Linked DNA regions of Rhizobium rhizoryzae. The protein of the gene in region 2 interacts with the protein of the main gene of each other region in a pairwise test. Links are inferred from orthologs where the notes say so. Each region holds a gene or a part of one and is shown on either strand. Other genes may lie near its edges.

What was found.
Region 1: the proteins of G6N80_RS18490 (region 2) and G6N80_RS12770 interact in binary tests that used the Escherichia coli proteins (3 or more experiments, as listed by UniProt). The link is inferred for Rhizobium rhizoryzae from one-to-one orthologs.

Annotation. Positions count from the first base shown.
Region 1 is NZ_CP049250.1:1,393,936-1,399,139, forward strand. The notes cover bases 1-2,720. They hold G6N80_RS12770 (BolA family protein), read right to left. Parts: upstream 1,642-2,720; coding sequence 1,360-1,641; downstream 1-1,359. Other genes in these bases: aroB (3-dehydroquinate synthase), read left to right, coding at 1-41; G6N80_RS12765 (HlyC/CorC family transporter), read left to right, coding at 41-1,345; G6N80_RS12775 (J domain-containing protein), read left to right, coding at 1,749-2,372; cobS (cobaltochelatase subunit CobS), read left to right, coding at 2,445-2,720. Outside these bases: more of cobS, read left to right, coding at 2,721-3,437; cobaltochelatase subunit CobT, read left to right, coding at 3,479-5,204. UniProt on the Escherichia coli protein: Transcriptional regulator that plays an important role in general stress response. Has many effects on cell morphology, cell growth and cell division. Acts by regulating the transcription of many genes, including dacA (PBP-5), dacC (PBP-6), ampC and mreB.
Region 2 is NZ_CP049250.1:2,624,901-2,632,689, reverse strand. What follows is about bases 4,470-7,288. They hold G6N80_RS18490 (ABC transporter permease), read right to left. Parts: upstream 6,553-7,288; coding sequence 5,386-6,552; downstream 4,470-5,385. Other genes in these bases: osmF (glycine betaine ABC transporter substrate-binding protein OsmF), read right to left, coding at 6,627-7,288; G6N80_RS18495 (ABC transporter ATP-binding protein), read right to left, coding at 4,470-5,389. Outside these bases: G6N80_RS18520 (septal ring lytic transglycosylase RlpA family protein), read right to left, coding at 1-1,102; G6N80_RS18510 (LysR family transcriptional regulator), read right to left, coding at 1,673-2,605; G6N80_RS18505 (VOC family protein), read left to right, coding at 2,804-3,814; G6N80_RS18500 (ABC transporter permease), read right to left, coding at 3,705-4,454; more of G6N80_RS18495, read right to left, coding at 4,454-4,469; more of osmF, read right to left, coding at 7,289-7,541; G6N80_RS18480 (MFS transporter), read right to left, coding at 7,707-7,789.

The sequences.
Region 1 (5,204 bases), 1.2 Mb from region 2 along the record:
CGGAGGTCGAGCTCTTCCTGAAGGAGACCTTGGCGCGGTAATGTTTGACCAGCTGTATGGCTTCCTCGCGGAATACTGGTTGACGCTGATCTCGATCCTGTTGCTGATCGGGTTCTCGGCGTTTTTTTCCGGCTCCGAAACGGCACTGACGGCGGCGTCCCGTTCCCGCATGCATACGCTGGAAGCCAATGGCGACGAACGCGCAGGGCTGGTGAGCCGGTTGATCGAGCGACGCGACCGGTTGATCGGTGCGCTTCTGATCGGCAACAATCTTGTCAATATCCTGGCCTCGTCGCTGACGACCAGCCTGTTCCTAGGTATTTTGGGTCAGTCAGGCGTGGCGATTGCCACTATCGTGATGACCGTGCTGCTGGTGATCTTCTCGGAAGTGCTGCCGAAGAGCTGGGCGATTTCGGCGCCAGACCGGTTTGCCATCACCGTTGCGCCTGTCGTGCGTCTTTTCGTTGCAGTCGCGGGACCGCTTTCCAGCGCCGTCAATGCCATCGTCCGTTTCATTCTATCTCTGTTCGGTGTCAATCTCTCTCGCGAGGAGTCGATGCTGACGGCGCATGAGGAACTGCGCGGCGCTCTCGACCTCCTGCATCGCGAGGGCTCGGTCATCAAGGCTGATCGTGACCGGCTGGGTGGATTGCTCGATCTTGAGGAACTGGAAGTTTCTGACGTCATGAAGCACCGCACGGTGATGCGGGCGATCAACGCGGATGATCCACCGGAAGTCATTGTGCGCACGGTGCTGGAAAGTCCGTTCACGCGCATGCCGCTCTGGCGCGGCTCCACGGAAAACATCATCGGCATTGTTCATGCCAAGGATCTGCTGCGCGCGCTCGCCGAACCGAACATGGAGCCGCGTGACCTCGACGTAGGCAAGATCGCTCAGAAGCCGTGGTTCGTGCCCGATACGACCAGCCTCAAGGACCAGCTGAACGCCTTCCTGCGCCGCAAGATGCATTTTGCTGTCGTGGTGGATGAATACGGCGAGGTTCAGGGCATCGTGACGCTGGAGGATATTCTGGAGGAAATCGTCGGCGACATTGCCGATGAGCACGATCTGGAAATCCAGGGCGTTCGTCAGGAAGCAGACGGATCGATTGTCGTCGATGGTTCGGTGCCGATTCGCGACCTCAACCGGGCGCTCGACTGGCGTCTGCCGGATGAGGAGGCGACGACAATCGCCGGTCTCGTCATCCACGAATCAAAGCTGATCCCGCAGGAGCGGCAGACCTTCACCTTCCACGGCAAGCGCTTCATCATCATGAAGCGCGAGAAGAACCGCATTACCAAGCTGCGCATCCGGCCGGCGGAAGATCTGCCCCCCGGCCAGTAATCACCGTCGCATTGCTACCAGCGGGTCGCTTCACCCGGTGCGGCAGGCTCAACCGCCAGCGCATGCAGGCCCGCATCCAGCTCCGGCTTCAGAAGCTCGTTCACCAATCGGTGCCTTGCAAGGCGGGTCATGCCCGTGAAACGATCCGAGATCACCCGCACCCGCATATGCGTTTCTCCAGTACCGGTGATGTCCGGCTGGTGACCTGCGTGATGATGGCTTTCGTCGATCACTTCCAGCCGCTGGGGAGCGAGGTTTTGCGTGAGAACGGCTTCAATTCGGGCGCGAACGGACATGATCCAAAACCTCGTGTGAACGTACAAAAAGGGCGGTCCAAAAAGCAGCAACAAAGGGGTTTGTCAATTCTTGTTCTGACCCGTCCCGCACCCCATAATGTGGCCATATGAAACTCGATTCCAAATATTTCGACCGCATCCGGACGCGCCGGAAACGTGAGCAGGATGCGGCGCCGCAAACGCCGACCTGCCAGTGGGACGGGTGCGACAAGCCGGGGGCTCACCGTGCACCCGTGGGACGCAACGCCGAGAACCAGTTCTTTCTGTTCTGCTTCGAGCATGTAAAGGAATACAACAAGGGCTACAACTATTTCTCCGGCCTGTCGGACAGCGAGATTGCGCGCTACCAGAAGGAGGCGATCACCGGCCATCGCCCGACCTGGACCATCGGCGTCAACAAGGCGGCGAAGGATGCGCCACGCCATGCGTCCACGCGATCCGGGTCTGCGGCCAGCTTCAACCGGGTGAAGGATCCGTTTGGTTTCGTACGTGACGGCGGTGCGTCTGCGGGTGCGCAGACCGCGGTTCGCAAGGTAAAGACGCTGGAAGCGAAAGCTTTCGACACAATGGGCTTGACGGCAGCCGCAACAGCGGCAGAAATCAAGAGCCGCTACAAGGAACTGGTCAAGAAGCACCATCCGGACGCGAACGGCGGCGATCGCGGTTCGGAAGAACGATTTAGGGCTGTGATACAGGCCTACCAATTGTTAAAGCAGTCCGGTTTCTGCTAAGCCGTTCTGGTGCAAGGCAACATGACAGAGAGGATTGCGACCGGACCTTAGCCGGTTCGGCGTGGAGTGGTGATGAGCAAAATCGATCTTGATATAACCAATCTTCCGGATACCACCGTTTCTGTCCGGGATGTCTTCGGCATCGACACGGACCTTCAGGTTCCCGCCTATTCGAATGGCGACCCTTACGTGCCGGAACTCGATCCCGACTATCTCTTCGACCGGGACACGACTCTGGCAATTCTGGCCGGTTTTGCTCATAACCGACGCGTCATGGTGTCCGGCTATCACGGCACCGGCAAGTCCACCCATATCGAACAGGTCGCCGCGCGCCTCAACTGGCCGTGCGTGCGTATCAACCTCGATAGCCATGTCAGCCGTATCGATCTCGTCGGCAAGGACGCAATCGTTCTGAAGGATGGCAAGCAGGTTACCGAGTTCAAGGACGGCATCCTGCCCTGGGCCTATCAGCACAATGTGGCGCTGGTGTTCGATGAGTATGATGCGGGCCGTCCCGATGTCATGTTCGTCATCCAGCGCGTTCTGGAAAGCTCGGGCCGCCTGACGCTTCTCGATCAGAGCCGCGTCATCCGTCCTCACCCCGCCTTCCGCATTTTCGCAACCGCCAATACGGTCGGCCTCGGCGATACCACGGGCCTCTATCACGGCACGCAGCAGATCAACCAGGCGCAGATGGACCGCTGGTCGATCGTCACCACGCTGAACTATCTGCCGCACGACAAGGAAGTCGATATCGTCGCCGCCAAGGTCAAGGCGTTCGGTGGGTCGGCGCAGGGTCGCGAAACCGTATCCAAGATGGTGCGGGTGGCGGACATGACCCGTTCTGCCTTCATGAACGGCGATCTTTCCACGGTCATGAGCCCGCGTACGGTCATCACCTGGGCGGAAAATGCGGCGATCTTCGGCGACGTCGCTTTCGCGTTCCGCATCACCTTCCTCAACAAGTGTGATGAGCTGGAACGGACGCTGGTGGCAGAACAGTATCAGCGTGCCTTCGGTGTCGAACTGAAGGAAAGCGCCGCGAACATCGTTCTCGGGGCTTGAGTGCCGAGAGGCAGGTAGCGCAGGCAGCAAGGTAGATGAGCATGGCAGGCCGCGGCGACAACACCAAGGCGAAGACTGGCGGACCGGTGGATACCGAGCCGTTGCGTCGCGCGATCACCGGTTGCGTGCGCTCCATCGCAGGCAATGGCGAGGTGGAGGTTTCCTTCGCCAATGAACGTCCGGGCATGGCGGGAGATCGTATCCGCCTTCCCGAACTTTCGAAGCGGCCTACCGCGCATGAACTGGCCGTGACCCGTGGCCTGGGCGATTCCATGGCGCTCCGCCTTGCCTGCCATGATACGAGCGTGCATGCGGCCATGTCGCCGCAGGGCACGGATGCGCGCGCCGTGTTCGATGCCGTCGAGCAGGCTCGCGTTGAATCCATCGGCTCGCTGCGGATGGAAGGCGTTGCCAGCAACATCAACAGCATGAATGCCGAGAAATATTCGAAGGCGAATTTCTCCGGCGTGCAGCGGCAGGAAGATGCGCCGATCGGCGAAGCCATGGCCATGCTGGTGCGCGAAAAGCTGACGGGCACCGCTCCGCCCGCGTCCGCTGGCAAGGTGCTGGATCTCTGGCGTCCGTATTTTGAGCAGACGATTGCGGGCGATCTCGACAATCTCAAAACGGTCATCGACGACCAGCAGGCCTTCGGCAAGCTGGTGCGCCACATGTTGTCCTCCATGCAGATGGCGGAAGACTATGGCGACGAGGAAAACGATCCGGAACAGATGGAAAATCCGGATGATGAAGAGCAGCCGCGCAGCAACGAGACCGAGAACGAAGAGGTAGAGGAAGACGCTGGTTCCGATGCCGCCCCGGCCGAGGAAAGCCAGGCCGCGGAGGAGCAGCTCGACGAAGGCGAAATGGACGGCGCGGAAATCTCCGACGACGACATGACCGACGACGATGCGGACCAGTCGGAAACGCCCGGAGAAACCAAGCGCCCGAACCTGCCCTTCGACGATTTCAACGAGAAGGTGGATTACAACATCTTCACGCAGGAATTCGACGAGGAAATTACGGCGGAAGAACTGTGCGACGAGGCGGAACTCGACCGTCTGCGCGCTTTCCTCGACAAGCAGCTTGCCCATCTGCAGGGCGCTGTGGGGCGCCTGGCAAACCGGCTGCAGCGCCGCCTGATGGCACAGCAGAATCGCTCGTGGGAATTCGACCTGGAAGAGGGCTATCTCGATCCGGCGCGTCTTGTGCGTCTGGTGATCGATCCCATGCAACCGCTTTCCTTCAAGCGCGAGCGTGATACGAAATTCCGCGATACGGTCGTTTCGCTGGTCATCGATAATTCCGGCTCCATGCGTGGACGTCCCATTACCGTTGCCGCAACCTGCGCCGATATTCTGGCGCGCACGCTGGAGCGTTCGGGCGTCAAGGTGGAAATTCTCGGCTTTACGACGAAGGCGTGGAAGGGTGGCCAGAGCCGTGAGCAGTGGCTGGCCAGCGGCAAGCCGCCGACGCCTGGCCGTCTCAACGATCTGCGCCATATCGTCTACAAGTCGGCGGATGCGCCATGGCGTCGTTCGCGCCGCAATCTCGGCCTGATGATGCGCGAAGGTTTGCTGAAGGAAAACATCGATGGCGAAGCGCTGATGTGGGCGCATAATCGTCTGATCGGTCGTCCCGAGCAGCGCAAGATCATGATGATGATTTCGGACGGCGCCCCGGTGGATGATTCTACGCTGTCGGTCAATCCGGGCAATTATCTGGAGCGCCACCTGCGGGCCGTCATCGAGCAGATCGAGACGAAGT
Region 2 (7,789 bases):
GCATCATTCCGTCATCGCGCAGAATGACGTTTCCAAAAACCACCTGCGGCCCGCTTGGTGCGCGCTTTGCCGGTGCCGCATAGGCAGTTTCAGACGTGTAGGCCGGCGCAGCACTGCGCTTGACGGGCTGCACTGCGTTCTTGGGCTGAGTTGCGGCAACCGCCACTTGGGCCGGCTGAGGAGCATGAACTGGTGCCGCCACCGGCCTGGACGTTACTGGCGCAGCAACGGGAGCGGCAGCCGCGATTTGCGGACGTGCATTGGGAAGATTGGCCGGTCTGTCACTCGGCTTCGGTGCGGAAAGTGCCGCAGTCTGAACCGGCTTCGGAGCAGAAACAGCGGCGGTCTGCGCCATCACAGGCGCGGCGGGCATGCGCATTTCCGGCTTTGCTGCTTTGGGCGTATTGGGGCGCGCCGCTGGGGTGGTCGTACCGCCATTGCGGGCAAAGCTCTGCAACTGGTCGCCCAGCGGCTGGTTGGAAGCCACCATCACGCCTGTTGCAATCTGCGGATCAGGATAGATACCCGGCAGGCGATTTCCCTTACGCACATAGGATGCCATCAAGTACGGCATGTCATGGCCGCTGAGATCCGCCTTGCCGACGTACTGAACATTGACGCGTGCCGTACCGATCCGCTTGAAGTCCAGCAGTTCAGCCGTCTTGTCGGAGACATCGATGATACGACCCGGATGGAATGGACCGCGGTCGTTCACACGAACAACAACGGAGGAGCCGGTGTCCATATTGGTCACGCGGGCATAGCTCGGCAGCGGAAACGTCGGGTGCGCCGCAGACAGGTGTTCGCTGTCATACACCTCGCCGTTAGCCGTGTACCGCCCGTGGAATGCGGAGCCATACCAGGAAGCCAACCCGGTCTTGTTGTAGTTGGGATCTTCCTTGGGAACGTAGACCTTGCCTTTGACCTCGTAAGGATTGCCCACCATGTAGCGGCCGCCACCCTTCGGTACGGGTTGGCCATCTGCTACCACGCGCGGACTGGCCTTCACGCCATATTCGCTCTCCGCAAAGTATTCCTTGCTTTTGGGCTTGTTCTTTTTCGCCGCCGTCGGCGTGTTGGATGTCGAAGCGCAGGATGCCATGCTTGCACAAACAAAGGCGACGCCAAGCCACTTTGCACCCAAAACGAGCTTATTCTTTCGCGAACTCAAACTCTTGCCCCACGCATAACACACTACAGGCGCCGTCCCAAAACGGCGAGCAAGCAAGGGCCGAGACCCTGTCGCTCTCATGTGCCCGAAGTTTTGCCCTCAACGTGGCCAAATTGCGATCCAAAAGAGTGGATAATTAAAATTACTCGCAAATATGGTTAACATTTGACTAAAATCCCAAGGGCGCGTCGCGACTGTTTGAGCCACTGTTCCGCTCGGCTGCGCGCCAATGTCTGACGATCACGTAAAATCCGTTGCGTGCTGTACGAGTGCAGTTGACGCAACCCATCACATCACTATAAACCGCTCCAAACCGGGCCGTCGCGCTTTGCGTCGGCAGACATGGAAGAGTGTCCGAGTGGTTTAAGGAACCGGTCTTGAAAACCGGCGTGCGTGAAAGCGTACCGTGGGTTCGAATCCCACCTCTTCCGCCATATTCGCCTCCTGTCTGGGAGTGCACGGAATGGTGTTCAAAGCGTCACGTAATCCCTGGTTATCTTGCTACAATGAGCCCGATTCCGAAGTTGTTTCATCACCGTTGATCAACCAGCCGAGATTGCTGCGATGGCGGATGAAATCCAGGAATGTTCTGATCTTCGCCGGAAGATAGGCGCTGGAAGAGTAAACCGCATAAAGGGGTGGAGCAATGTTGAGGACGCTCGGCAAAACACGCTCCAGCCTGCCGTGAGAGAATTCCTCTTCTGCCAATATGGCGGGCAGGAACATGAACCCCATTGCTTTCCTGGCGCATTGAAGAAGTAGCTGCTCGTGGTCGCTGCAAAACACCGGTTTGAACTGGAGATCCACAATCCTATTGCCGTCCTCATAACGGATACGACCATCTGTCCCGTACGGAGAATAACAGAGAAACGGTTTGTCGTTCAGATCGGAAATCTGTGCTGGCCGACCCAATTTTTCGAGCAGGCACGGTGCAGCGGCGAGATGAAACGGCACATGTCCCAGCTTGCGCGCGATCAATCCCTCGTCAAGCGAGTAGCTTGTCCGCAATGCGATGTCGAAACCTTCCGCCGCAAGGTTAACCACCCTGCCCTCCAGATCGATATCCATTTTCACGTTTGGATAACGCTGTGCATACTCGACAAGGCATTGCGAAAAGCCAGGATTTGCAAGGTATTGCGGCGCGCTGATCCGCAATGTACCTCGGGGTACCTGTCGGCTCTCGCCAATCTGGGCCTCCACGTCGTCAAGGCCCTCGATAAGCCGTCGAACCCGCTCAAGATAGATGACGCCGTCTTCCGTCAGGCTCACGCTCCGGCTGGTTCGATGCAGCAGTCGCGTCGCGAGCCGTTGTTCAAGCTTCTGAACATGCTTGCTGGCCATGGCTGCAGAAAGTTCAAGGCGCTCTGCGGCGGCGGCGAAGCTCCGCAATTCGGCAACGGCTGCGAAAACCCGCAAGCTGAGCAGACTGTCCATCATCAACACCTGAGAAATCGAGCATTCACAATCTAGATCATGATCACATGAGAATAAAGAGATATTTTCGATCAACACGAAGCAAATCTCTGAACTAACCTCTGTTATCTATTCGGATGCCAATAATGAAAATTGCGAATATTTAGAAGTGACGAATTAAATCGTATTTATTTATTCTATGTTCCTGGGAGGGTGACATTGGAAATTTTGGCAAACCACAATGCAACCGTGTCTCCTCTTTCGTTGACCGAGGAGACGACATTCTATGGATGCGTTCATCTGGAGGTGACGGATTTTGAGCGTGCAATTGCATTCTGGCAGGGTGTCGTCGGTCTGAAACCTCGGAGACTCGGCGCGGTCGCAGAGCTCGGTACAGCGTGGCGCACGTTGATCGTGCTCCACCCGTGCGCAAAGGTTGCCGCGCAAGAAGGTTTTGACGGACTTCATCATCTTGCGATCCATGTTCCGTGCCAGGCAGAGTTTTCCCGTATCTTCAGGCGTCTCCTCGGCAAGAATGTAGAGGTGGAAGCAACCGACCGGGTCATCGCTAAATCATTGTATTTCACGGATCCTGACGGATTAGGTGTGGAGGTCACTCTGGAAACTCCGGAGCGGCGGCGCACGGAGCTCGACGCAGGGTCCCGCTTCGCAGCGACTGGTGTTTCGGATCGCCCTCTCGGTCCTCCTCTTCCACTCGATGTTGAATGGGAACTGGCGCAGGTCTGCGATCTGGCCGCGGTCGCTCCTGTTTCCGATCTCGCCTATATCGGCCATCTTCATCTCGATGTTTCCGGTTTGGAAACAGACTATGCCTTCTTCAAGTCGCTTGGCTTTCGAGAAAACCGTTTCCTGCCGGATAACGGCTTTGGCGATCTGAGTGCAGGCGGCGAATTTACCCATCGTCTGGCCTTGCAGGTTCGCCGCGATGGTGTCCGGCGCCCGGCTCCGAACGGAATGGCGCGCATGCGCGAGTTTACGCTTTATGTGCGGGACGACTGTCGTTTGCCCGTCTACCAGGATGGCAGCGCCGACGGCGAGTCGGTTGACCTGCGCGACGGGATCTGTTTGCAGGCGCCCGGAAACGCACTGGTTCGTATCTTCATTCACTCAAGGGGCGTCGAAGCCGCTGCACCCGGTATTCCACGATCATCAGGGTATCATGGATCAGCAAAGCCAGTGCCGCCACAAGCACTCCTCCCTGGAGAATGAAGGCGTAATTGTAGCTCTGCAGGCCTGCAAAGATGACTTCGCCCAACGTCTTTGCCGCCACCGTGGAGCCGATCGTGGCCGTCGCAACGCTGATGACTGCGGATAGTCGGATGCCGGATATGATTAAGGGCATGGCGAGCGGCAGTTCAACTCGTATCAGCTTCTGCGGCTCGCTCATCCCGCTGCCTCGTGCCGCCTCCAGAACCGCCGGATCTATCGTGCGCAGCGCTGTCAGCGCATTCTCGAAGATTGGAAGAAGGCCGTAAAGGATGAGTGCTACGAGGGTGGGTCCGTTGCCGAACCCCAGAACGGGCACGCAAAGGGCCAGAACTGCAACGGGCGGAAAGGTCTGGCCGATTGAAACGATGCTGCGGGAAATCGGCAGAAAATCACTACCGACCGGCCGCGTGACGAAAATGGCGGCGCTGACAGCCAGGATGGCAGCTACCATTGTTGCGGCAAGAACCAGGGCCAGATGTTGAAGCAGAAGAGACAGCAGATTGCCCTGAAGGTAGATGACCGGCATGTTCTGATCGACAAGCAGCCGAAGAGCCGGTTCAAACCATTCCGGCCTCACAAGAAAGGCCAGAATGCCGAGGCCGAATAGCGCTCTTGTCAACGAACCCGCCGTGATCTGCATCATCGCTCCGCCGCCGCCGCAAGCAGACGCGACAGTGTTACCCGCCTTGGGGCCCGCCCGTCCGGCTGGGCAATAGGCGCCGCATCACGTCCGCTCCAGAGAAGGTCTGACAAGGCTTCGCGCTGGGTCAGATCCGCGGGCAAAGCTGCGCCAGCGGCCTGCCCATCTTCGGCAATCGCATCCACGCCATTCAGGGACAATAGGCGGAAAGCGCGCTCTGCCTGCCCCACCATTTCCGCCACGAAGGAATCCGCTGGATGCGTCAAAAGCGTTCGCGGTTCTGCATACTGCAGCAGCTTGCCCGCATTCATCACGGCAATCCGATCGGAAAGACGAAATGCTTCGTCCATATCGTGGGTCACAAGCAGAATCGTCGTGCCGAGTTTGCGCTGAATATCCCGCAAATCGCTTTGTGCCTTGGCCCGGATGATCGGATCGAGCGCGCCGAAAGGTTCGTCCATCAGCAGCAGGTCGGGCTCTGCCGCAAGGGCGCGTGCTACACCGACGCGTTGCTGCTGACCGCCGGACAATTCATGCGGATATCGCCGTGCGAAGCTGTCAAACTCCAGCTGAAAAAGGGCAAGCAGTTCGCGCACCTTTTGCTCGATCTTTGCTCTGTCCCATTTCAGGAGACGCGGTACCGTCGCGATATTGTCGTAGACCGTTTGGTGCGGGAAGAGGCCGTGTCCCTGGATGGCGTAGCCGATTCGCCTCCGCAATTCGTGGGGCTGTGTGCATGTTATATCCTGCCCGTTGATTTTGATCTTCCCGGAGGTGGGGTCGATCAGGCGATTGACCATGCGCATGAGCGTGGTCTTGCCGGAGCCGGATGTGCCCACGATCGCGGTGATCGTCGACGCTGGAATCTGCATCGAAACCCGGTCCACGACAGCGCGCCCATCGTAAAGTTTGGAGATCTCGTCTATCTCGATCATGCGGTAGCAATCTCCTTGCGAGCGCGGGTGGCAAGTTCGGTCAACGCGTCCATGATCACGGCGGCACTAAGCGCAAGCGCGACAGTTGGCAGCGCCCCAAGCAGCACAAGATCCGTCGCAGTCTGCCCTATTCCGTGGAAAACGAAGACGCCGAAGCCGCCACCGCCAATCAGCGCCGCGATCGTCGCCATGCCGATGTTTTGCACCAAGACAATGCGAATGGCCGTGAGGATGGCGGGCATGGCAAGCGGCAACTCTATCCGTCGCAGGATCTGTCCATCGGTCATGCCAAGGCCTTTGGCAGCATTGCTGACGGCAGTATCCACGCCGACCAGGCCGCTCACCGTATTGGCCACGATGGGAAGCAGCGCATAGAGAACGAGCGCGATGAAGGCGGGTGCGGCTCCTATACCCCGGATGCCGAGTTCCGATGCGCCAGGCAGATTTGCCGCTATCCAACCGAGCGGCGCGATCAGCAGTCCGAAGAGCGCGATCGATGGGATGGTTTGGATGACATTGAGAACGTTCAGTATCGCGGCTCTCAAACGCTCGACCCGATAGCACAGAATGCCAAGCGGCAATCCCATGGCAAAGGCAGTCACGAGCGATCCGACCGCAAGCGCCAGATGTCGCCACGCTTCGCGCCAAAAGCTGTCAGCTCGGCTTGAAAACTCCTTCAAGAGAGAAAGCTCGTTCCAGACGCCGCTCCGCGCAAGCAGTCCCAACAGCACGAGGCCGGCCAGGAGAAGGAAAATTCGGACCAGTGGTCTTGGACGCAATCGGGCCAGTGCATCAATCAGCAGCATCGAAAACGCAAACAGCAGCATCCAGAAACCGCTCGCCGTCGAGACGCGCGCAAAACTGTTGCCTTCCGGCGTGAGAAAGCTGGCTGCGAGGCCGATCGCGACGAGTACCGTGACAAGACCAAGGCATGCCGCGATCATTCTGACCAGCACGCCCGCTTTCAAGATCGCGCTTACGAGCACCGCAACGACCACCAGCGTCAAACAGGCGGCGGCCCATGCAGGCAAGGCCGAGAAAACCCAAACCGGCTGTCCCTGTACAATCCGGTTGGCCTTGAACGTGACGAACGGGACAAAGAGGAGCGCTGGCATGGCGATGAGCGCGATGACAACCCCCAGTTTGTCGATCTTTTGTTTGATCAAATCCGCCCTGCCCGTTTCACGCTTCCCGACCGGAGCCGGAAGACGATCCGGCTCCCCGATCAATCATAGGATTACTTCAGAAAGCCGTTCTTCTTCAGAAAATCATCGGCCACTGCCTTGGCAGGTTCGCCACCCAATTGAACGCGTCCATTCAGTTCCTGCAAAGTCACGAGATCTAGCTTTGCGAAAACCGGCTTGAGGATGTCCTCGATTTTAGGGTTCTTCTTGAGAACGTCTTCGCGAATGACCGGCGCCGGCTGGTAGACCGGCTGCACGCCCTTGTCGTCTTCCAGAACCACAAGCCCGGATGGCGCAATGCCACCGTCGGTCCCGTAGACCATGGCAGCATTTGCGCCATTGGTCTGATTGGCCGCCGCCGCGATTGTCGCGGCCGTATCGCCACCGGAAAGCGTGATCAACTGGTTGGGCTGGAGCTTGAAGCTGTAGGTCGTCTGGAAGGCTGGCAAAGCTGCAGCGGAATTGACGAATTCCGCAGACGCTGCGAGAACGACCTGCCCGCCACCGGTCACATATTTCCCGAAATCCGAAAGCGATTTCAGTTTGTTCTTGTCGGCCACATCCTTGCGAAGGGCAATTGCCCAGGTGTTGTTGGCCGGTGAAGCTGAAAGCCAGACCACCTTGTTCGCGTCGTAATCCAGCTTCTTTACGGTCTCGAACGCCTTTGCCGCATCCTTCCAGGCAGGATCGTCCGCCTTGTTGAAGAAGAAGGCGCCATTTCCCGTATACTCCGGGTAGATGTCGATTTCGCCTGCCAGAAGCGCCTTGCGTACGATCGGCGTTGCACCCAGTTGCAGACGATCGGTTGCTTCGATGTTGTTTGCCTTCAGCATGCTGAGAATGATGTTGCCCAGCACGCCGCCTTCAGTGTCGATCTTCGAGGAAACGACGACCTGGGCCTGTGCCGCTGTGACCGATAGTCCAAGCGCCACGACGAGCGCGCTGATGTGTTTGCGGATGGCAGTCATTGAAAATCCCTTCCCCGGATCAAGCCATGAAAAAACGTGTACAGACGAAAACGCACAGACTGGCGCCAGCGGATCTGGACCGGGCTTCATCTAGTGCAAGGATTGCAACTGGCGAGGCGCAGTGAGCGAATTTCCGATCCTCCTACGCGGGATCCATCGCAATTGTTACGCAACGCCTTTACGCGGCTCAGGCGCAATCGCCTTTGCGCCAAACATGAAGAGGAGGAGCGCGAAGGCGGCAACACCAC